Linked DNA regions of Halorhodospira halophila. Each later gene encodes a partner of the first gene's protein in a complex. Links are inferred from orthologs where the notes say so. Each region holds a gene or a part of one and is shown in the gene's direction. Other genes may lie near its edges.

Region 1 (4,058 bases):
GCGCTCACAGGAGGAGTTCTTCCACACCTTCAACGCCCTGCTCGAAAGTGAGCAGCAGGTGATCATGACCTGCGATCGCTACCCGAAGGAGGTCAACGGCCTCGAAGAGCGTCTGAAGTCCCGTTTCGGCTGGGGGCTCACGGTGGCCATTGAGCCACCCGAACTCGAAACCCGCGTCGCCATTCTCAAAAGCAAGGCCATCCGCGACGGCGTCGATCTCCCCGATGAAGTCGCCTTCTTTGTGGCCAAACGCCTGCGCTCGAACGTCCGCGAGCTCGAGGGCGCCCTGCGCCGCATCACCGCCAATGCGCAGTTCACCGGCCGCGCCATCGATGTCGACTTCGCCAAGGAAGCCCTGCGCGACCTCCTCGCGCTCCAGGACAAGCTAGTAACCATCGACAACATCCAGAAGACCGTGGCGGCCTACTACAAGATCCGCGTCGGCGATCTGCTCTCCAAGCGTCGCAGCCGGTCCATCACGCGGCCCCGCCACATGGCCATGGTCCTGGCTAAGGAACTGACTTCCCACTCACTGCCCGAGATCGGCGACGCCTTCGGCGGTCGCGACCACAGCACCGTCCTCCACGCCTGCCGCAACATCAAATCGCTGATCGAGGACGATGCACGCCTCGCCGAGGACTACGACAACCTGTTGAGAACCCTGAGTACTTAACCGGGGGCAAGCTGTGGAAAACCCGTGGAGGCTTTCCCGCCTCATTTTCCTCCCCAGGTTTTCCACACGTGGCACACCACTGGCACCGGTACTTGTTGTGAACTCTTTGTTCCTTCCCAGACAGTGCCTTATCAACGCTTTCCACAGGTTGACGCGGGGCCAATAACAACAACAAGCTTTCTCTTTTCCTAAGCAGTCATTACAGCCAACGAGGACGAACATGCGCTTCGAGGTCCAACGCGAACCCCTGCTCGCCGCTCTCCAGTCCATCGTCGGGGTCGTCGAGCGCCGCCAGACCCTGCCCGTTCTCGGCAATATCCGGGTCGAAGCACGCCCGGAACAGCTCCAGCTGACCGCCACCGACCTCGAGGTGGAACTCGTCGCCTACCTCGAGGCTCACACCCAAGACGAGGGTGTCATTACTCTTCCTGCGCGGAAATGGCTGGATATCTGCCGTAATCTTCCGGAAGGTGCCTCGATCAGCATCGAAACGAACCAGGATCGCGCTACGCTTCGTGCCGCCAGCAGCCGTTTTTCCCTCGCCACCCTGCCGGCCGACGAATTCCCCGAGGTAGAGTCCATCGGCCAAACCGAGTCCGTCGATATACCACGCACGGAGCTGCGCAAACTGATCGAGCGCACCCATTTCTCCATGGCGCAGCACGACGTCCGCTACTACCTCAACGGTCTGCTCCTCGAGCTCACCGGCAGCGGCGCGCGTGCGGTGGCCACCGACGGTCACCGCCTCGCCCTGGCCGAGAGCGACAGCCCGGTGAGCGTCTCCCAACCTCGGCAGGTCATCGTGCCGCGCAAAGGTGTCCAGGAGCTCTTGCGCCTGCTCGATGACGCTGATGAATCCGCCACCCTGGAATTCGGCACCAACCACGTTCGCGTCACCCTCCAATCGGTGCGCTTCACCTCCAAGCTCATCGATGGTGTCTTCCCCGACTACAATCGGGTGATCCCCCAGGACGGCGACAAGCACGTGCTGATCGACCGCCAATACCTGCGTCAGGCCCTGACCCGCGTCGCCATCCTCTCCAACGAGAAATACCGGGGCATCCGCTTTGCGGTGGAGGGCGACACCCTTCGCATCGGTTCGCACAATCCCGAACAGGAAGAGGCCGAGGAGGAAGTCAGCGTCGACTATGGCGGTGACGCCGTGGAGCTCGGTTTCAACGCGAACTACCTCCTCGACGCCCTCGGCGCCCTGGACACCGAACGCGTGCAGGTCACCCTGACCGATGCCAGCAGCAGCGGCTTGATCCGCGGGGAGGGCCTGGACAACGCCCGCTACGTCGTGATGCCGATGCGGCTCTGAGCTGAATGGAACGCCTGGAGGTCCACGGCTTCCGCAATCTGGATGAGACCCAGCTGCGGCCCCACCCTCACGTCAACGTGGTGATCGGGCCCAACGGCGCGGGCAAGACCAGCCTGCTCGAGGCAATCTACTTCCTCTCGCGGGTTCGTTCCTTCCGCACCCGGCAGAGCGATCGGTTGATCCGCTGGGGGGCGGACGAGGCGCGGGTCATCGCCGGCCGCGGCCAGGATCGCCTGGGGGTGGCCCGCTCCCCCGGCCATACCCGGCTGCGTCTCAACGGCGCCGACGCCAGCACCCGGTCGGCGCTGGCAGCCCGCCTACCGGTGCAGCTGATCAACACCGAGCACCAGCGCCTGCTGCTCGATGGACCCCGGGTCCGCCGCCAGTTCCTCGACTGGGGCACCTTCCACCTGGAGCCCGGCTACCGCGCGCTGGCGCAGCGCTACCAACACGCGCTGCGCCAGCGCAACGCCGCCCTGCGGGTTGGTGACCGCCGCAGCGAGCAAGCCTGGACCCCTGTGCTCATCCACTGCGCGACGGCCGTCGATGCCGCCCGCCACCGCTTCATCCAAGCCCTCCGCCCGACGTGGGCCGATCTGGCGCGCCAGTGGCTCGGCCTGGAGAACCTGGAGCTGCGCTACTATCGGGGCGCTGCCGCCGAAGCCGCGTGGGAGGATGTCCTCGATGAGCAGCTCGAGCGCGACCGCACCGCCGGTTTCACCCACCGCGGCCCGCACCGGGCCGACCTGCTACTCAGCCGCGAGCGCATCCCTGCCGCCGACGCCCTTTCCCGGGGCCAGCAGAAGCTGCTGGTCGTCGCATTGCTGGTCGCCGAAGTTCAGCTCTGGGCACGCCAGGGTCTGGCGCCCCTGCTCCTGATCGATGATCTGCCTGCCGAACTCGATCCGGTGCACTTGCGCACGGTGCTGCACACCGTGACCGATCAGCCGACCCAGATCTTCCTGACCGCCATCGACGGCGACGCCCTCCCGGTCAATCTGCCCCCGGGCCACTGGTACGACGTACGCGAAGGCAGCCTGTCAGCGATGGTATAATGCCGTTTTACGGCCGGACCCCCGGTCCAGACGCACCCCTTGAGAGGCTGAATCATCGATGACCACGGAGATTACGCCGCAGTACGACTCCGAGAGCATTCAGGTGCTGCGCGGGCTCGATGCCGTCCGCAAGCGCCCGGGCATGTACATCGGCGATACGGACGACGGCACGGGCCTCCACCACATGGTCTTCGAGGTCCTCGACAACTCCATCGACGAGGCCCTCGCCGGACACTGCTCCGAGATCACCGTCACCCTCCACGCGGATCATTCCGTCACCGTGACCGACAACGGTCGCGGCATCCCGGTGGACACCCATGCTGAGGAGGGCGTCCCCGCGGCGCAGGTCATCATGACCGTGTTGCACGCCGGGGGTAAGTTCGATGACAACAGCTACAAGGTCTCCGGCGGCCTGCACGGCGTCGGTGTCTCGGTGGTGAACGCCCTCTCCGAGCGCCTGCGGCTGGTCATCGAGCGCGATGGCAAGGTCCACGTGCAGGAGTATGCCGACGGTGCTCCGGTCACCTCGCTCAAGGTCGTCGGGGAGACCGAGCAGACCGGTACGCGCATCACCTTCAAGCCCTCTGAGGCCGTCTTCACCGAGGTCCAGTACAACTACGACATCCTCGCCAAGCGCTTCCGGGAGCTCTCCTTCCTCAATCCCGGGGTGCGCATCGTCCTCAAGGACGAGCGGACCGAGAAAGAGGACGTCTTCGAGTACACCGGCGGCATCCGCGCCTTCGTGGAGCACCTCAACCGCAACAAGACCCCGCTGCACCCGACGGTGTTCTACGTCACCGCCTGGCGAGACGGCGTCGGCGTGGATGTGGCGATGCAGTGGAACGACTCCTACCAGGAGAATATCTTCTGTTTCACCAACAACATTCCGCAGCGCGACGGCGGCACCCACCTGGCCGGCTTCCGCGGGGCGTTGACTCGTACGGTGAACGGTTACCTGGAGACCGAGGGCTACCTGAAGAAGCTCAAGTCCACTCCGAGCGGCGAGGAT
Region 2 (4,042 bases), on another replicon or contig:
CCGAGTGTGGCGGTGCGGCGCAGCGTGAGACGGACACCTTCGACACCTTCATGGAGTCGTCCTGGTACTTCGCCCGCTTCGCCTGCGCCGATCAGGACAGCGCCATGCTCGACGAGCGGGCGGACCACTGGGCCCCGGTGGATCAGTACATCGGTGGGATCGAGCACGCCGTTCTGCATCTGCTTTACGCGCGTTTCTACCACAAGGTGCTGCGCGACGAGGGGCTGGTCAGCTCCGATGAGCCGTTCACCCGGCTGCTCACCCAGGGCATGGTGCTCAAGGACGGGACCAAGATGTCCAAGTCCAAGGGCAATACCGTCGACCCCCAAGAGCTCGTCGAACGTTTCGGCGCCGATACCGTGCGCCTGTTCACCATGTTCGCGGCGCCGCCGGATCAGTCCCTGGAGTGGTCGGATTCCGGGGTCGAGGGCGCTTACCGCTTCCTGCGCCGCCTCCATGGCCTGGTGCGCGATCACGTCGCACGCGGTTCGGCGCCGGCGCTGGATCCGCAGGCGCTCAGCGACCCCCAGCGCGATTTGCGGCGCAAGGTTCACGAGACCATCGCCAAGGCCTCCGATGACATCGGCAAGCGCTTCACCTTCAATACCGCCATCGCGGCGGTGATGGAGCTGTGCAACGCCTTGGGCAAGGCCGGGGACGACAGCGACGCTGGCCGTGCGGTGATGCAGGAGGGGCTGGAGGCAGCCGTGCTGATCCTGGCGCCGATCACCCCGCACCTTTGCCACCACCTGTGGTTCGAGCTCGGCCATACGGCCCCGGTGGTCGAGGCCGCCTGGCCCGAGGCGGACGAGCAGGCGCTGGTCCGTGACGAGGTGGAGCTGGTGGTCCAGGTTAACGGCAAGCTTCGCGGCCACGTCACCCTGCCCGCCGACGCCGATGAGCAGCAGGCCCGGGAGGCGGCGCTGGCCGAGCACAACGTGCAGCGCTTCGTGGCCGACAAGGAGATCAGGAAGGTGGTCTTCGTCCCCGGCAAGCTCATCAACGTGGTGGCCAAGTAGCGGCCTTCCGCCGCCAGGGGGTGCGGATGCGATTATCGTGGCGGAACCGGTCCCAGGGGGTGGTCGGGCTGCTGGGCGTGGCAGTACTGGCCCTGGCGCTGAGCGCCTGCGGCTGGCAGCTGCGTGGCGCCCCGGGCGGGATCTCGCTGGACGACCGGGTCATTCAGGTGGTGGACGAGGCGGGTAGCAGCGAGCTGCGCCGCGAGGTGCGCCGCGCCATCGAGGGGGGCGGCGGGCAGTACACCGAGAGCGCCGCCGGTGCCGAGTGGGTGCTGACCCTGCACGGTCGGGGCAGCAGCCGCGACACCGCCTCGGTCGGGGCCGGCGGTGATGTGCTCGACTACCGGCTGACCTACACCATCGACTACAGCGTGGTCGATGCCGAGGGCGAGACGCGCATCCAGCGCACCTCGTTGGATGCCCAGCGCACCTTTGCCGATCCGGACGGCGGGGCCGACGAGCGCCGGGCCCGCGAGGCGGAGTTGGAGGAGGAGCTGCGAGCCGACGCCGTGCGCTTGCTGATGCTGCGGCTCCAGGCCCTGCGCTGATGGCCGAGCGGCCGGAGACCCTGCATCGCCAGCTCGAGCGCGGGGTGCTGCCCCGGGTCTGCTTCATCGCCGGGGAGGAGCCGCTGCTCCAGCGCGAAGCCGCCGACGCCGTGCGCCGTGCGGCCCGCGAGGCCGGGCACGCCGAGCGCGAGGTGCTCGATGTCGATGCCGGGTTCGACTGGGGGCGGCTGACCGAGGCTGCGGGCAGCCTGTCGCTGTTCGGCGATCGCCGCCTCCTGGAGGTGCGCATGCCCGGCGGCAAGCCCGGGCGCGACGGGGCCGAGGCCCTCAAGTCCTACTGCCGCGACGCCCCGGAGGACACCGTCTTGCTGGTGACCAGTGGCCGCCTGGAGCGTTCGGCCCGGGAGGCGGCGTGGGCGCGGGCGCTGGCCGGGGCCGGCATCTTTGTCTACTGCTGGCCGGTGCCGGGCCGCGACATGCCGCGCTGGGTGGCCGAGCGGCTGCGCCGCGCCGGGCTGCAGGCGGACCCCGAGGCGGCGGCGCTCATCGCCGAGCGCTCCGAGGGCAACCTGCTGGCTGCGGACCAGGCGGTGGAGAAGCTGCGCCTGCTCGTCGGCAGCGGGGGCGGTGTGGATGTCGAGACGGCCGCCGGGGCCCTGGCCGACAGCGCCCGCTATACCGTGGACGATCTGGCCGACGCTGCCCTGGACGGGGAGTGGACGCGGGCGCTGCGCGTTCTGGCCGCGCTGGAGGAGGAGGGCGTGCAGCCTCCGCTGATCCTCTGGGCCCTGGCCCGGGATATCCGTGTGGCGGCACGGCTGGCGGCCGGCGCCGACGAGGGCGTGCTGCAGCGCGAGCGGATCTGGAAGCGGCGGGCCGCGCGGTTGCGCAATGCCGCCCGCCGGCGCCCGGTGGCCACCTGGCGGCAGTTGCTGCAGCGCTGCCACCGGGTGGATCGGGCGATCAAGGGGCTCCCGCCGGGGGAGCCGTGGGAGCAGCTGCGGGCCCTGGTCTCTCGCCTGGCGCGTGCCATGGCAAAATAGTGCCGGAAGGTACACCCTGTTCCTGATCGAGGCCATTTGAGCAAACCCGATGAGTGCAGAGCAGTCGAGCGACATCACCGAGACCATCCGGCGGGTCGGGCAGCAGGCCCGGGCGGCCGGGCGTGCCCTGGCACGTTCCGGCACCGGGGCGCGTAACAGCGCCCTGGCAGCCATTGCCGCCCGCATCGAGGCGGGTGCCGAGGCCATCGCCGCGGCCAACGCCGCGGACCTGGACGCTGCCCGCGAGGCCGGGCTCGATCCGGCCCTGATCGACCGCATGGAGCTGACCCCGGGGCGCATCCAGGGTATGGCCGACGGGTTGCGCGAGATCGCCGGGCTGCCGGACCCGGTTGGCGCGGTGCGCGAACTCTCCGCGCGGCCCTCGGGGATCCAGGTCGGCCGCATGCGCATGCCCATCGGGGTGATCGGCATCATCTACGAGTCTCGTCCCAACGTCACCGCCGATGCCGCCGGGCTGTGCATCAAGTCGGGCAACGCCACCATCCTGCGCGGCGGCTCCGAGGCGATCCGTTCCAATCGGGCCATCGCCGAGCAGATCCGCGCCGGGCTGGAAGATGCCGGGCTGCCCGGCGACGGCGTCCAGGTGGTCGCGACCACGGATCGGGATGCCGTCGGCGCCCTGATCCAGATGCCCGAGTCGGTGGACGTGATCGTCCCGCGCGGCGGCAAGGGCCTGGTCGAGCGCATCGCGCGCGAGGCGCGGGTGCCGGTGATCAAGCACCTCGATGGGGTCTGTCACGTCTACATCGACGGGGCGGCCGATACCGACAAGGCAGTGGCCATCGCCGTCAATGCCAAGACGCAGCGCCTGGGCACCTGCAACACGATGGAGACGCTGCTGGTGGACGAGGCCGCCGCCGGGCGCGTCCTCCCGGAGATCGGCCGCCAGTTGCGCGAGGCCGGGATCGAGGTGCGCGGCTGCCAGCGCACCCGGGACCGGCTCGCCGAGGCTGTACCTGCCACGGAAGCGGACTGGGCTACCGAATACCTGGGGCCGACCCTCTCGGTGCGAGTGGTGGACGGTTTCGAAGAGGCCGTGGCGCACATCGAGCGCTATAGCTCCGGGCATACCGAGGCCATCGTCACCGAGAGTTATCCGCTGGCCCAGCGCTTCCTCCGCGAGGTGGATTCCAGCTCGGTGATGGTCAATGCCTCGACCCGTTTCGCCGACGGTCAGGAGTACGGCCTCGGTGCCGAGATCGGGATCAGCACCGACAAGCTCCACGCCCGCGGCCCGGTGGGGCTGGAAGGGCTGACCACCGAGAAGTGGATCGTCCTTGGTGACGGCCACGTCCGCAGCTGACAGCGAGGTGAGTCGCCGCGTGAGACAACCGCTGCGCACCATTGGCCTGCTTGGTGGCACGTTCGACCCGATCCACTACGGTCACCTGCGCCCGGCTGAGGAGGTCCGCGAGGCGGTACAACTCTCCGAGCTGCGCCTGATCCCGGC
Region 3 (3,992 bases), on another replicon or contig:
GGTTCGGATCAGCGGATCGAGGGCCGAGAAGGCCTCGTCCATGAGCAGGATGGAGGGGTCGGTGGCCAGGGCGCGGGCAAGGCCGACGCGCTGCTTCATGCCGCCGGAGAGTTCGTCGGGGTAGCTGTCGGCGTTGGCCGCCAGGCCGACGGCCTCGAGGGCCTGCAAGGCCTTCTCGCGTCGCTCCGCGGTGCCGTGCCCGGAGACGTCCAGGCCGAAGGCGGCATTCTCGGCGACGGTCTTGTGCGGGAGCAGGGCGAAGGACTGGAACACCATGGACATGTCGCGTCGGCGCATGTTGATGAGCTCCTGCTGGCTCATCGCCATGATGTCGTGGCCATCGACATAGATGTGGCCGTAGGTCGGGTCGATCAGGCGGTTGAACATCCGCACCATGGTCGACTTGCCGGAGCCCGACAGCCCCATGATGACGAAGACTTCACCCTCGTGGATGGTGAAGCTCGCTTCGCGCACGCCGACGGTGTTGCCGGTGCGCTGGAAAATGTCGTCCTTGTTGTAGCCCTGTTTGAGCAGCTCCATGGCCCGCTCGGGTTTCGGGCCGAAAATCTTGTAGAGGTCTTCTACGACGAGTTTTTCAGTCATGCTGATCCGTCGGTTTGAATGGAGCGTGGTGCAATCAATGCTAGGGGTGCGCGTGCCGCGGCCACTGGGGGATCAGTAGCTTGAACAAGGCCCGGGCCGGGCGACGGCTGGTGTGAAGCGAGCGCGTGTGCGCTGCCTTTTTGCTTGGTCATGCTTTTCAACTAGAACATGCCCAATGCACCCGTTGCAAGATCAGCATGTTAAAAAGCCCTCTTTCGGGTCCGGGAGCGGGGGGCGGCCGCGGCGCGGCGTTTGCGTCCACCCGCCGTATGCCTTATGCTTTCGCGTTCCAATCGTCACGGCGATTGGCGACTCAGGAGAGGTGTCCGAGCGGTCGAAGGAGCGCGCCTGGAAAGCGCGTGTACCGAAAGGTACCGAGGGTTCGAATCCCTCCCTCTCCGCCAGGCGATGGTGGCTGCACCGGTCCCCCCGCGACGAGTCGCTGTGAACCCCGTCAGGCCCGGAAGGGAGCAGCGGCAGCAGCGATCCTCGGGCGCCGGGGTGTGGCTGGTGTGGCTGCCTCCACCCAACCGGAGCCGCCGTCGGCATGACCTACCAAGCCCTTGCGCGCAAGTGGCGGCCACGCCGCTTCGAAGAGGTGGCCGGCCAGGAGCACGTCCTGCGCGCGTTGGCCAACGCCCTGGCCGATGGCCGTCTCCACCACGCCTACCTGTTCAGCGGCACCCGCGGGGTCGGCAAGACCACCGTGGCGCGCATCCTCGCCAAGTGCCTGAACTGCGAGCAGGGCATCACCGCCGAGCCCTGCGGCACCTGTGACAGCTGCCGCGAGCTGGACGCCGGGCGCTTCGTCGACCTGATCGAAGTGGACGCCGCCTCGCGGACCAAGGTCGAAGATACCCGCGAGCTTCTGGACAACGTCCAGTACGCGCCCACCCGCGGGCGGTTCAAGATCTACCTCATCGACGAGGTCCACATGCTCTCCAGCCACAGCTTCAACGCGCTGTTGAAGACGCTGGAGGAGCCCCCGGACCACGTGAAGTTCCTGCTGGCCACCACGGATCCGCAGAAGCTGCCGGTCACCGTCCTTTCGCGCTGCCTGCAGTTCCACCTGCGCCGTCTCTCCAGCACCCTGATCCGCGATCGGCTGCTGGGGCTGGCTGAAGAAGAGGGCGTGACGGTGGAGTCCGGCGCCGCCGCTCGCCTGGCCCGCGCCGCCGACGGCAGCCTGCGCGACGCCCTGAGCCTGCTCGACCAGGCGCTGGCCTTTGGCGAGGGGGCGGCCCGGGACGACGAGGTCGCGGCGATGCTCGGCGCCATCGAGCGCGACCACGTGCTGGCGGTGCTCACTGCCCTGGCCGATGACGATGGCGCGGCACTGATCGGTGCTGCCCGGCAGATGGCCGAGGCGGCGGCGGACTTCGACGAGGCCCTGGCCGAGCTGGTGGCCACGGTGCACAGCCTGGCCCTGGCGCAGCAGGTGCCCTCGGCCATCGGCGAGGACGAGCCCGAACGCGATCGGCTGCTGGCGCTGGCCGAGCGCATCGATGCCGAGGATCTGCAGCTCTACTACCAGATCGGCGTCAATGCCCGCCGCGATCTGCCCTACGCACCGGACCCGGCCACCGGCTTCGAGATGGCCCTGCTGCGCATGCACGCCTTCCGACCCGCCGAGACGGCGCCGCGGATCAGCGCACCAGCGGGCAGTGGTGGGGCGGCGGCCGGCGGTGGGGCCGGCCCGTCTGTGGCGAACGCGCCGCCCTCGGGAGCGGGGTTGGGTGCGGCCGCGCCCCGGGATGGGGCTCCGGCGTCGGCGCCGCCCCCGGCTGAAGGCGCGGAGGCGGGTCCGCAGCCGGCCAGCGACGACGAGGAGGGCGCGGCGCGCTGGACGCGGATCGTCGGCGAGCTCGACGGGCCGCTGCGCATGCTTGCCGGACAGTGCGAGTGGGTCGGCCGCGAGGGGGAGCGTGTTATCCTGCGGCTGGACGAAAGCCACGAATACCTGAACAATGCCGAGCGGCGCGAGCGGCTGCAGACGGCGCTGGGGCGGTTCTTCGGCGAGGCGATCACCCTGCGCATCGACATCGGCCCGACCCGGTGGACGCCGGCGATGGCCGAACGGCAGCAGACCCGCGAGCGCCAGGCCGACGCGGAGCGGGCCCTGGCCGCGGACCCCGGGCTGCAGGGGCTGTGCGAGGCCTTCGACGGCCAGCTCCACGGCGTGCGGCCGGCCGATGGCGAGAGCAATCATCCGTAAAGACGAGCATCGAGGTAGAAGGCGATGAAGGGCGGACTCGGCAATATCATGAAGCAGGCCCAGCAGCTGCAGGAGGACATGCAGAAGGCCCAGGAGGAGATCGCTGCCATGGAGGTCAGCGGCGAGGCTGGGGCCGGTATGGTCAAGGTGACCATGACCGGGCGCAACGAGGTGCGCAAGGTCGAGATCGACCCCTCGCTGTTCGAGGACGACCGCGAGATGGTCGAGGACCTGGTGGCGGCGGCGGTCAACGACGCCGTGCAGAAGGTCCAGCGCGAGAGCCAGGAGCGCATGTCCGGCATGGCCGAGGGCATGGGCCTGCCCCCGGGGATGAAGCTGCCGTTCTGATCGGCAGCCGATGAGCGTCTACTCGCCGCGGCTGCGCGAGCTGGTCGAGGGGCTGCGCCGTCTGCCCGGAGTGGGCACCAAGACGGCGCAGCGCATGGCGCTGCATCTGCTCCAGCGCGACCGTGACGGCGCCCGGCAGCTTGCCGCTGCGCTGCAGGGGGCGGTGGAGGGCGTTGGCCACTGCCCCGATTGCGGGCTGCTGACCGAGGAAGAGCGCTGCGGGCTCTGTGCCAGCCCGCAGCGCCGTCGTACGCTGCTTTGCGTGGTCGAGAGCAGCGCCGACGTCTTTGCCCTCGAGCAGGCCACGGATTTCCAGGGGCTCTACTTCGTCCTCGGCGGGGCGCTGTCGCCGCTCGACGGCATCGGCCCGGAAGAGCTCGGGCTGGATCGGCTGCAGCAGCGGCTGGATGCCGGCGAGGTCGAAGAGATCATCCTCGCCACCAATCCCACCATCGAGGGCGAGGCCACCGCCCACTACGTCCAGAGCCTGGCCGCCGAGCGCGGGGTGCGCACCACGCGCATCGCCCACGGGGTGCCCATGGGCGGCGCGCTGGAGCAGGTGGACCAGGGGACCCTCTCTCACGCTTTCATGGGGCGGCGGGATTACGAGGGCTGAGCATCGGCCGGAAAAGGAGGCACCGATGACCGACTGTATCTTCTGCAAGATCGTCGCCGGGGAACTCCCCGCGGAGATCGTCCACAGCGGCGAGCACGTGATCGCCTTTCGGGATCTCCATCCCCAGGCGCCGACCCACATCCTGATCATCCCGCGGCGCCACGTGCCGACGCTGCACGATCTGACCGCCGACGACGGCGAACTGCTCAA
Region 4 (4,031 bases), on another replicon or contig:
GCATGGCCGCCATTGTCGACATCTACGATGCCGTCACCGCCATCCGCGCCTACCACCGCGGCCGCCCACCGACCGAAGGACTCCGCATCGTCGCCCACGAAGCCGGCCAGGGGTTGGACGGTAAGCTGGTGCAGCGGTTCGTGCGCTGCGTCGGAATCTATCCACCGGGCACCCTGGTGCGCCTATCGTCCGGCAAGCTCGGCGTGGTCCTGGAGGCCCGGGACCGCCCCGCAGACAAGCCGCGTGTCCGGGTGGTCTACGATATCTCGGCGCAGCGCATGATCGAACCACCCCCCACTCTGGACCTGTACCACGGCCACCCCGCTCACCGCATCGAGCGTGCCGAGGATCCCGCAAACTGGGCCCTGCCCCCGGAACTCTTTATCTAGACGATTCGCTTAGAATGGGCCGCTCATTCATGCGCCGGCCCCCTCTATGGAACTGCTGCTCAAGTACTCGGTCGTCTTCCTGCTCGCCGCCACTCCGTGGGTGGAGCTCATGGTCGTCATTCCCATGGGCGCAGCCATGGGGCTCTCGGTGACCCCGCTCACCGTAGTCGCATTCATCGGCAACGCGCTGCCGGTTTTCGCCATCATCGCCCTGTTTCGCTGGTGGGAGCGCCGCCGCGGGCCGGTGCGCCGGCGCTGGAGCGACCGCGCCACTCGAGTCTGGGATCGCTACGGGCTGCCCGGACTGGCGCTGCTCGGGCCAGTGCTCACCGGCATCCACCTGGCGGCAGTGATGGCCCTGGCCCTGGGCGCCTGGCGGCGGCAGACGGCGCAGTGGATGATCGGTAGCCTGGCCATCTGGGCGGTGGTCACCGGGGTGGTGACCGCCGCCGGCGTGGAGTGGCTGACCCGAGCGGACTGAGCGTTGTAGCGATGACCGCGCGCAAGATCATCCACATCGACATGGATGCCTTCTACGCCTCGGTGGAGCAACGCGACAACCCGAGCCTGCGTGGACGACCGGTGGTGGTGGGAGGGTCCCCCGACGGGCGAGGGGTGGTCGCCGCGGCGAGTTACGAGGCGCGAACCTTCGGCATTCGCTCGGCGCAGCCGGCTGCCCGGGCCCGCCGCCTGTGCCCGGACGCCACCTTCCTGCGCCCGCGCTTCGACCACTACCGCGCCATCTCGCGGCAGATCCACGGCATCTTTGCCGACTTCGCCACCACCATCGAGCCGCTCTCGCTGGATGAGGCGTACCTGGACGTCACCGGCTCGCAGCGCTTCCACGGATCCGCCACCCACATGGCCCAGGCGATCCGCCGGCGCATCCGCGAGGAGACCGGCCTGACGGCATCGGCGGGGGTGTCTTACAACAAGCTGCTGGCCAAGCTCGCCTCGGACGAGGGCAAGCCGGACGGCCTCTACGTCGTCCCACCCGAACAGGGACCGGCGTACGTCACCGCTCAGCCAATCCGAAGGCTTCACGGCGTCGGGCCGGCCACCGCCGCCCGGCTCGAGCGCCTCGGCATCACCCGGGTCGGCGACCTGCTCGACTGGGAGCTGGCCGATCTGCACGTGTTCCTCGGCAACCGCGCCGGCACCCTGCACGACGCCGCCCGCGGCATCGACCACCGCCCCGTCCGGCGGCGCCGACCACGGAAATCCATCGGTGCCGAACGCACCTTCGGGGATGACACCCGGGATCCGGAAGAGATCCGCGAGCGGCTGGCTCCGCTCATCGCCAAGGTGGCTACGCGCCTGGAGAGCCAAGGCGTGGTGGCCCGGACGGTGACACTGAAGCTGCGCTACGCCGACTTCGAATCCATCACGCGGCGGGTCTCCCCGCACGGGCCGGTCGCCGGGGCGGCGGACATCGAGGCCCTGATCCCCGCCCTGCTCGCGGAGACCGAGGCCGGGTCCCGGGCGGTCAGGCTGCTCGGCGTGAGCCTCTCGGGGCTGCAACCGAGACAACGCGAACAGGACCTTTTTAGCGACCTGACCTGACGCAGACGCGCCCACCACCCTGGCGCTTGGCGTCGTACATGGCCTCGTCGGCACGGGCAATCAACTCGCGGAAACCCTCTCCGGGCTGCCAGGCGCTCACCCCGATGCTTGCCCGACACCCACCCGGCATCCGCGGCCACTGCGCCAGGCGCCGGGCGAGCGCATGGGCCAACGCCTCGCCCCCGGCCAAGTCGGTGTCCCGGCAGAGAATCACGAACTCGTCGCCGCCCCAGCGCGCCACCGCATCGGCCTCGCGTACGCGCCGGCGCAGCAGTCTGGCCACCTGCTGCAGGGCCCGATCCCCGGACTCGTGGCCCTGCTCATCATTCAGCGCCTTGAAGCCATCGAGATCCAGGAAGACCAGGCTGACCGGGGCCCCGGAGCGCCGCGCCCGATCCAACTCCACGAGCAAGGCCTCCTCGAGGCCGCGCCGGTTGCTCACCCCGGTCAGCCAGTCGGTATGCAGCTGCTCGTCCAGCGCCTCGATGCGCTGCTCCATGGCCTCTCGAGCGCGGTTGTAGCGCTCCTCGACCATGCGCAGCTCGCGCACGGCCCCGGCCATCCCCCGCAGGCGCATCGGCGCCCCAACCTCGATGGACCGGGCTGCCTCCTGCAGCGGAACGACCAGTTGCCGGCGCAGCCACAGGCCGAACAGGCCCACCACGGTGAAGCCTGCCCCGGCTGAGATGAGCGCCACGAGGTAGGTCGACGTGCCAGCCGGTGCTTGCCCGCCCTCCGGCATGCGCAGCAGGCCGGGGAGCGACGGGTGGGCGGTGAGCAAAGCGGGATGCGTGCGGGCCGGCTCAGCAGCGTGGCTCTCTGGGCCGAGATACGTCCCGGCTGCGGTGAAGGCGACACCGAAAACCAGGGCAAGACCCAGCCCACCGAAGACAATCAGGGAACACAGCGGGATCCCTCGCACGCAAACCACCTCGGAAGTCCATTCCAGACCGCTGGCGGATCCAGGCTCCGCCCTGCCCCAGCTGGCCGAAGTCAGGGCAGTACAGCCCCCCGTATCGGGCCGAACCGACAGGCAGGAGCCTTCGCACCCGAAACTGCACTGCCCTGACTTCGGCCAGCTTCCGAGGGGATCGTAGCCCCCTTATACAGTGGATGACCATGCAAGGCGTGCGAGTCGTCCAGATCGCTGGACAGTTGCGCCAGTTTCCCTACTATGAAAAAGGATTAAAGCCCACTACCCTAGTCCATCCCGTCAGCGGGGCTACGCTTAATCCACGGACGAAGACGAAACCCGAGCTCATGCAGACGGAACTGGAGCAGTACATCCGCAAGACCGCCCGGGAGCGAGGGCTCCCGCTGGCAGAGCTGGCCCGGCGGGCAGGCATGAGCCGTCAGGCCCTCTACGACGCCTGGCAACCGGGGCGCTATCCGAGCATGAGCACCATCGTCCGCATCGCCAACGCGCTGGAGGTCCACCCGCTGGCACTGCTCGAGCCCATGTTCCGCAACGACCCCAACGCGACGGGGGTCACGGAGACCGTCGAGAACGGCCTCGACCGCAGCGGCTTCATCGGCGACCTCAACTACCCGGACGGCGCTCCGGTGCTGGCGGGTAGCCGCTTCCGCAAGGGCTGGCAGCTCCAGAATCTCGGCGACCAGCCGTGGGTCGACCGCTATCTCACGTGTCAGGATGACGACATCCGCATCCTGGATACGGCCGGTACCCCCCGGGAGATCGGCGCCCGACTGGTACCGCTGCAACCCTCGGTACCGCTCCCGCGGGTCGACCCCGGGGAGCGGGTCACGCTGCAGGTCGACTTCACCGCCCCGCAGACCCCCGCCACGGTCATCTCGTACTGGAAGATGACCTTCGCCGACGGATCCCTGTGCTTCCCGGACGCACGAGGGGTCTGGGCGAAGGTCCGCGTGATTGCGCCGATCGGCACCGCCTCGGGGACCGGGGAAGCCAGCAGCGACTAGCTGAAACGCAAGGGTAGGCGCCGCCCCGCCCAGCGCCCGGGGCGGGCCTCGAAGACCCCGGCGCACGGCTCCCCGCAGCGCCGGCAGGCGCCGGCGGCGCCCAGCCGCCAGGCACCGAGTTCGTACCGGTCGCGCTCA
Region 5 (4,115 bases), on another replicon or contig:
AGATCGGCAGTCGCGGGCTCACGCCGCTGGTGGACCCGCCCGAGGTTGGCGGAGAAGGGCGTTGGTGACGCGCGCATCCCGGCGGCGCTGGTGGATCCTCGCCCCGGTGCTTGTGCTTCTGCCGATCGTCGGCGGCGGCTGGCTGTTCTACGAGCTCGACCAGCGCCCTATGGCCGTTAGTGATCCGCCCGAGACCCTAGAGGTTCCGCGGGGCAGTTCGCTGCACGCCCTGGGGCGGGAACTGGAGGCGAGGGGCTGGATCTCCGGGGCGACGCGATTCGGGCTGCGGATCTACGGGCGCCTGACCGGTATCTCCGCTGAGCTCAAAGCGGGCGAGTACGCGGTGGAGCAGGGCATGACCGTCCGTCAGCTCCTGGCGCGGGTGCGCGCCGGCCGGGTCAAGCTCCACCCGCTCACCGTGGTCGAGGGTTGGACGTTTGCACGCCTGCGCGAGGCCCTGGGCCGACACGATGCTGTAGAGCAGACGCTGGAGGGTATCCCCGATCATGAGATCATGGAGGAACTCGGCCTCGGGGAGCGACACCCCGAGGGGATGTTCTTCCCCACTACTTACCATTTCCCGCGCGGTACCACGGATCGTGATCTGCTGCGCGTGGCGTTCGGGCAGATGCGTCAGGAACTGGCCCGCGTGTGGGCCGAGCGACGGCCGGAACTGCCCCTGGAAGATCCCTACGAGGTACTCACCCTCGCTTCGATCATCGAGCGCGAGACCGGCCGTGATGACGAGCGGCGGAAGGTGGCGGGGGTGTTCACGCGGCGGTTGGAGCAGGGCATGCGCCTGCAGACGGATCCAACCGTGATCTACGGCCTGGGCGAAGACTACGACGGGCGGCTGCGCCGATCCGATCTGCGCCGTGATACGCCTTACAACACCTACACGCGCCACGGCCTGCCGCCGACCCCGATCGCCCTTCCCGGGCGGGCCTCTCTGAAAGCGGCTGTCGACCCGAAGCCGGGCAGTGCGCTCTATTTCGTCTCCCGCGGCGACGGCAGCCACCATTTCTCGGACACGCTGGACGAGCACAACGAGGCCGTCCGACGCTACATCCTGGAGGAGGAGTGACGGAGCGAGGCCGTTTCATCACCGTCGAAGGGCTGGAAGGGGCCGGCAAGACCACCTGTCTGCGGGCCATCGAGCAGATGCTGGAAGAGGCCGGCATCGAGCGGCCGCTGTTCACCCGCGAGCCTGGGGGCACGCCTTTCGGCGAGGCCCTGCGCGGCGCGCTCCTCGACCCGCAGTACAGCGGTCTCAGCGCAGAGGCCGAGGCGTTGACCGTCTTCGCCGCGCGGGCCGAGCACCTCGCGCAGGTCATCCATCCAGCCCTGGCCACGGGGCGCTGGGTGGTCAGCGACCGCTTTACCGACGCCACCTACGCCTATCAGGGCGGCGGCCGCGGGCTCGGTGATGAACGGATCGCGGTACTGGAGCAGTGGGTCCACGGGGGCTTCGTGCCTGACCGGACGCTGCTGCTCGATGTGGATCCGTCGGTCGGACGCTCCCGGGTCGCCAGTCGGGGCAGCGGGGAGGATCGTTTCGAGCAGGAGCAGGACCCGTTCTTCCTTGCGGCGCGCGCCGCTTACGCCCGTCGTGCCGCAGCGGAACCAACGCGCTTCCGTTGCATTGACGCGAACCGGCCGGAAGACGACGTGGCCCGCCAGGCACGCGCCGCACTGGCCGACCTGCTCCCGGCGCGGAGTGCGTCATGAGCGAAGCACCCGAGCATCCGGACTGGGTGCCGCCGGGGCAGGGACGGGGCCAGCTCCCGCCCTGGCTGCTCCCGGAACTTGACCGGCTGCTCGCCCTGCACGACCAGGGTCGGTTGCATCACGCCCTGCTGCTGACTGGGCGAACCGGACTCGGAAAGAGGCTGCTGGCCGGCGTCCTGGCCCGGGCGCTGCTCTGTCAGGGGGGGGAGGAGGGCGGACAGCGGCCCTGCGGGGAATGCCGTGGCTGTCGTCTGACCGGTGGCGGGGCCCACCCCGATCTGCGCACCCTCAGCCCCAGCCGCGGTGGCGAGCGCGGCGAAATCGTGGTCGATAGCGTCCGCGGGCTGGTCGATTTCCTGCATCTGAGCGCGCAGCTCAGCGGCAGCCGGGTCGCGGTGATTGTGCCGTGCGACCGGCTCAACCGCGCAGCGGCCAACAGCCTGCTCAAGACACTGGAGGAGCCGCCCGCAGGGGTGTTCCTCATCTTGGCTACCGGGCGACCGGGGCGGCTGCCACCGACCGTACGCAGCCGGTGCACGGTGCGCGGGTTGTCGCCACCGCCTTGGGGCACGGCACGGCAGTGGCTAATCGAGCGTGCCGCGGCCGGGGCTGAGCGGGCAGACAAGGCACTGGCGCTGGCCGGCGGCATGCCGCTGGCGGCCGAGCGCATCCTCCGCGAACAGGGCCTTGAGGGGTACGAGGCATTGCTCCAGCAGCTTCACCGGTTGAGTGCCGGTGGCGATCCGGTCAAAGAGGCAGAGACCTGGGAACGGGCGCCGGAGGCGTTGGCCGACGCGGTTTCGGCGATCCTCGCGGATCTGCTGCGTCAGCGCCACGGCGCACCGGATCGCGGGCTGCTGCCCTCAACCCTGGCGCAACAGCTGATTCGGCAGGCATCGCCGGAGTCGCTGCACCAGACGTTCCTGCGCATCGGCGAGCACCGGCGCAGCCTGGAGCAACCCCTGAATGGACGTCTGGCCGCGGAGGCGATCCTCCTCGACCTGGCCGCAGCCCTGCGGCCCGTGGGTCACTCGGCCGCCAGGCAGGCCTGAAGCCGCCGCCAGGCTTCCTCCAGGTCCTCGGCCGTGTTGTAGAAGTGCGCCGAGAAACGGATGCCGCCACAACGCGAGGCACAGGCAACATCGCGGGCGCGCAGAGCCGCCAGGAGGCGCTCCGGGTCGGCGCCCGGGACGCGGAAGGTGACAATACCGGCGTGGCGATCCGCTTCAGTCGGTGTCACCAGCTCGAAACCGTGGCGCCGGACGCCTTCCATGGCCTCCCGGGCGTTCGTCAGGACGCGCCGCTCGACCTCCTTCAAGCCGACATCCTCGAGCACCGCCAGGCTCGCTTCGAGGGCGTGGCTGCCAAGCAGGTTCGGGCTACCGGGTTCCAAGCACCGGCCGGTGCCGGCGGGATCCCAGTCGGGTCGGTCGAAGGCGCCCAGATCTTCGGCCATATGCCAGCCGATCTGCCAGATCCGCAGCTCATCGCGCACCCGGGGATGGACGTACAGCCCGCCGATCCCCTCCGGGCCGAGCATCCACTTGTGTCCATCCGCGACAATGAAATCGGCGTCCACGGCAAGCTGAAGGGCGCCCAGCGTCTGGATCGCATCGACGCAGAGCAGGACGCCGCGCTCGCGACAGGCGTTACTCAGCCGCTCCAGGTCCATGCGCAGTCCCGTGCCGTACTGGACACTGCTGATCGGAAGCAGCCGGGTGCGTGGCGTCAGGGCGTCGATGAGGGCGTCCTCCGGCGTGGCGCCGTCGCTCAGTCGCACCTGACGGACGTGGACGCCGTAGTGTCGGGCCAGGGATTGCCAGACCCAGCGATTGGAGGGGAATTCCTGGTCGTTGATGATCACCTCGTCGCCGGGCTGCCAGGTCACCCCGTGGGCGACCATGGAGAGGCCCGCCGAGGTGTTCGGCACCAGGGCGATGTCCGACACGGCACCAGCGACACCCATCAGTCGTGCCAGCCGGGCCCGTAGACGGTCTTCCGCCTCCAGCCAGTTGGGATAGTCCGCGGCTCCGCGATGGAGGCATTCGTCGGCAAATCGGTGGACGGCATCCCGAGTCCGCTGCGGCCAGGTGCCGACCCCGGCGTGGTTGAGATAGACCAGGTTCGGGTCGAGCGGGAACTCCGGGTGGGCCATTGCCGTTGCCTTTGTCGTTGCCATCGGATCCGGGGGGCGAGTATACCGGCCCGTCGCCGGGCTGTCGGCAGGCTGGCCGCTCAGTCACCCGTGCGATCGGGGTCACCCGGAGAGCCGCGGAAGGTATATTATGTTAAATTATGTTAGACGCAAGCAGCGCGGCTCTCCCGCCACGCTGCCATGGGCTTGTTTCGGCTTGTTTCCGTCTCTCTTCGCCTCAGCTACTCGGGCG

The links.
Region 2: the proteins of dnaN (region 1) and holA are in contact, whole or in part, in a cryo-EM structure (PDB 8GIZ), measured with the Escherichia coli proteins. The link is inferred for Halorhodospira halophila from one-to-one orthologs.
Region 3: the proteins of dnaN (region 1) and dnaX are in contact, whole or in part, in a cryo-EM structure (PDB 8GIZ), measured with the Escherichia coli proteins. The link is inferred for Halorhodospira halophila from one-to-one orthologs.
Region 4: the proteins of dnaN (region 1) and dinB are in contact, whole or in part, in a solved structure (PDB 1OK7), measured with the Escherichia coli proteins. The link is inferred for Halorhodospira halophila from one-to-one orthologs.
Region 5: the proteins of dnaN (region 1) and holB are in contact, whole or in part, in a cryo-EM structure (PDB 8GIZ), measured with the Escherichia coli proteins. The link is inferred for Halorhodospira halophila from one-to-one orthologs.

Annotation. Positions count from the first base shown.
Region 1 is NZ_NHSN01000017.1:202,630-206,687, reverse strand. What follows is about bases 1-2,943. They hold dnaN (DNA polymerase III subunit beta), read left to right. Parts: upstream 1-893; coding sequence 894-1,994; downstream 1,995-2,943. Other genes in these bases: recF (DNA replication/repair protein RecF), read left to right, coding at 2,000-2,943; dnaA (chromosomal replication initiator protein DnaA), read left to right, coding at 1-673. Outside these bases: more of recF, read left to right, coding at 2,944-3,049; gyrB (DNA topoisomerase (ATP-hydrolyzing) subunit B), read left to right, coding at 3,108-4,058. UniProt on the Escherichia coli protein: Confers DNA tethering and processivity to DNA polymerases and other proteins. Acts as a clamp, forming a ring around DNA (a reaction catalyzed by the clamp-loading complex) which diffuses in an ATP-independent manner freely and bidirectionally along dsDNA.
Region 2 is NZ_NHSN01000027.1:6,696-10,737, reverse strand. Bases 642-3,568 are described here. They hold holA (DNA polymerase III subunit delta), read left to right. Parts: upstream 642-1,566; coding sequence 1,567-2,571; downstream 2,572-3,568. Other genes in these bases: CCR79_RS11415 (glutamate-5-semialdehyde dehydrogenase), read left to right, coding at 2,621-3,568; lptE (LPS assembly lipoprotein LptE), read left to right, coding at 1,046-1,567; leuS (leucine--tRNA ligase), read left to right, coding at 642-1,019. In the rest of the region: more of leuS, read left to right, coding at 1-641; more of CCR79_RS11415, read left to right, coding at 3,569-3,895; nadD (nicotinate-nucleotide adenylyltransferase), read left to right, coding at 3,915-4,042. UniProt on the Escherichia coli protein: Part of the beta sliding clamp loading complex, which hydrolyzes ATP to load the beta clamp onto primed DNA to form the DNA replication pre-initiation complex.
Region 3 is NZ_NHSN01000004.1:35,130-39,121, reverse strand. The notes cover bases 608-3,484. They hold dnaX (DNA polymerase III subunit gamma/tau), read left to right. Parts: upstream 608-1,150; coding sequence 1,151-2,818; downstream 2,819-3,484. Other genes in these bases: recR (recombination mediator RecR), read left to right, coding at 3,177-3,484; CCR79_RS01550 (YbaB/EbfC family nucleoid-associated protein), read left to right, coding at 2,843-3,166. In the rest of the region: glycine betaine/L-proline ABC transporter ATP-binding protein ProV, read right to left, coding at 1-603; more of recR, read left to right, coding at 3,485-3,782; CCR79_RS01540 (histidine triad nucleotide-binding protein), read left to right, coding at 3,808-3,992. UniProt on the Escherichia coli protein: Part of the beta sliding clamp loading complex, which hydrolyzes ATP to load the beta clamp onto primed DNA to form the DNA replication pre-initiation complex.
Region 4 is NZ_NHSN01000025.1:142,908-146,938, forward strand. Bases 1-2,916 are described here. They hold dinB (DNA polymerase IV), read left to right. Parts: upstream 1-881; coding sequence 882-1,952; downstream 1,953-2,916. Other genes in these bases: CCR79_RS10030 (HD domain-containing phosphohydrolase), read left to right, coding at 1-389; CCR79_RS10035 (small multi-drug export protein), read left to right, coding at 436-870; CCR79_RS13905 (diguanylate cyclase), read right to left, coding at 1,936-2,874. In the rest of the region: CCR79_RS10050 (NBR1-Ig-like domain-containing protein), read left to right, coding at 3,213-3,893; amrS (AmmeMemoRadiSam system radical SAM enzyme), read right to left, coding at 3,890-4,031. UniProt on the Escherichia coli protein: Poorly processive, error-prone DNA polymerase involved in translesion repair and untargeted mutagenesis. Copies undamaged DNA at stalled replication forks, which arise in vivo from mismatched or misaligned primer ends.
Region 5 is NZ_NHSN01000001.1:64,211-68,325, forward strand. The notes cover bases 753-3,752. They hold holB (DNA polymerase III subunit delta'), read left to right. Parts: upstream 753-1,724; coding sequence 1,725-2,780; downstream 2,781-3,752. Other genes in these bases: mltG (endolytic transglycosylase MltG), read left to right, coding at 753-1,084; tmk (dTMP kinase), read left to right, coding at 1,081-1,728; CCR79_RS00310 (aminotransferase class V-fold PLP-dependent enzyme), read right to left, coding at 2,756-3,752. Outside these bases: pabC (aminodeoxychorismate lyase), read left to right, coding at 1-68; more of mltG, read left to right, coding at 65-752; more of CCR79_RS00310, read right to left, coding at 3,753-3,907; CCR79_RS00315 (cytochrome b/b6 domain-containing protein), read right to left, coding at 4,101-4,115. UniProt on the Escherichia coli protein: Part of the beta sliding clamp loading complex, which hydrolyzes ATP to load the beta clamp onto primed DNA to form the DNA replication pre-initiation complex.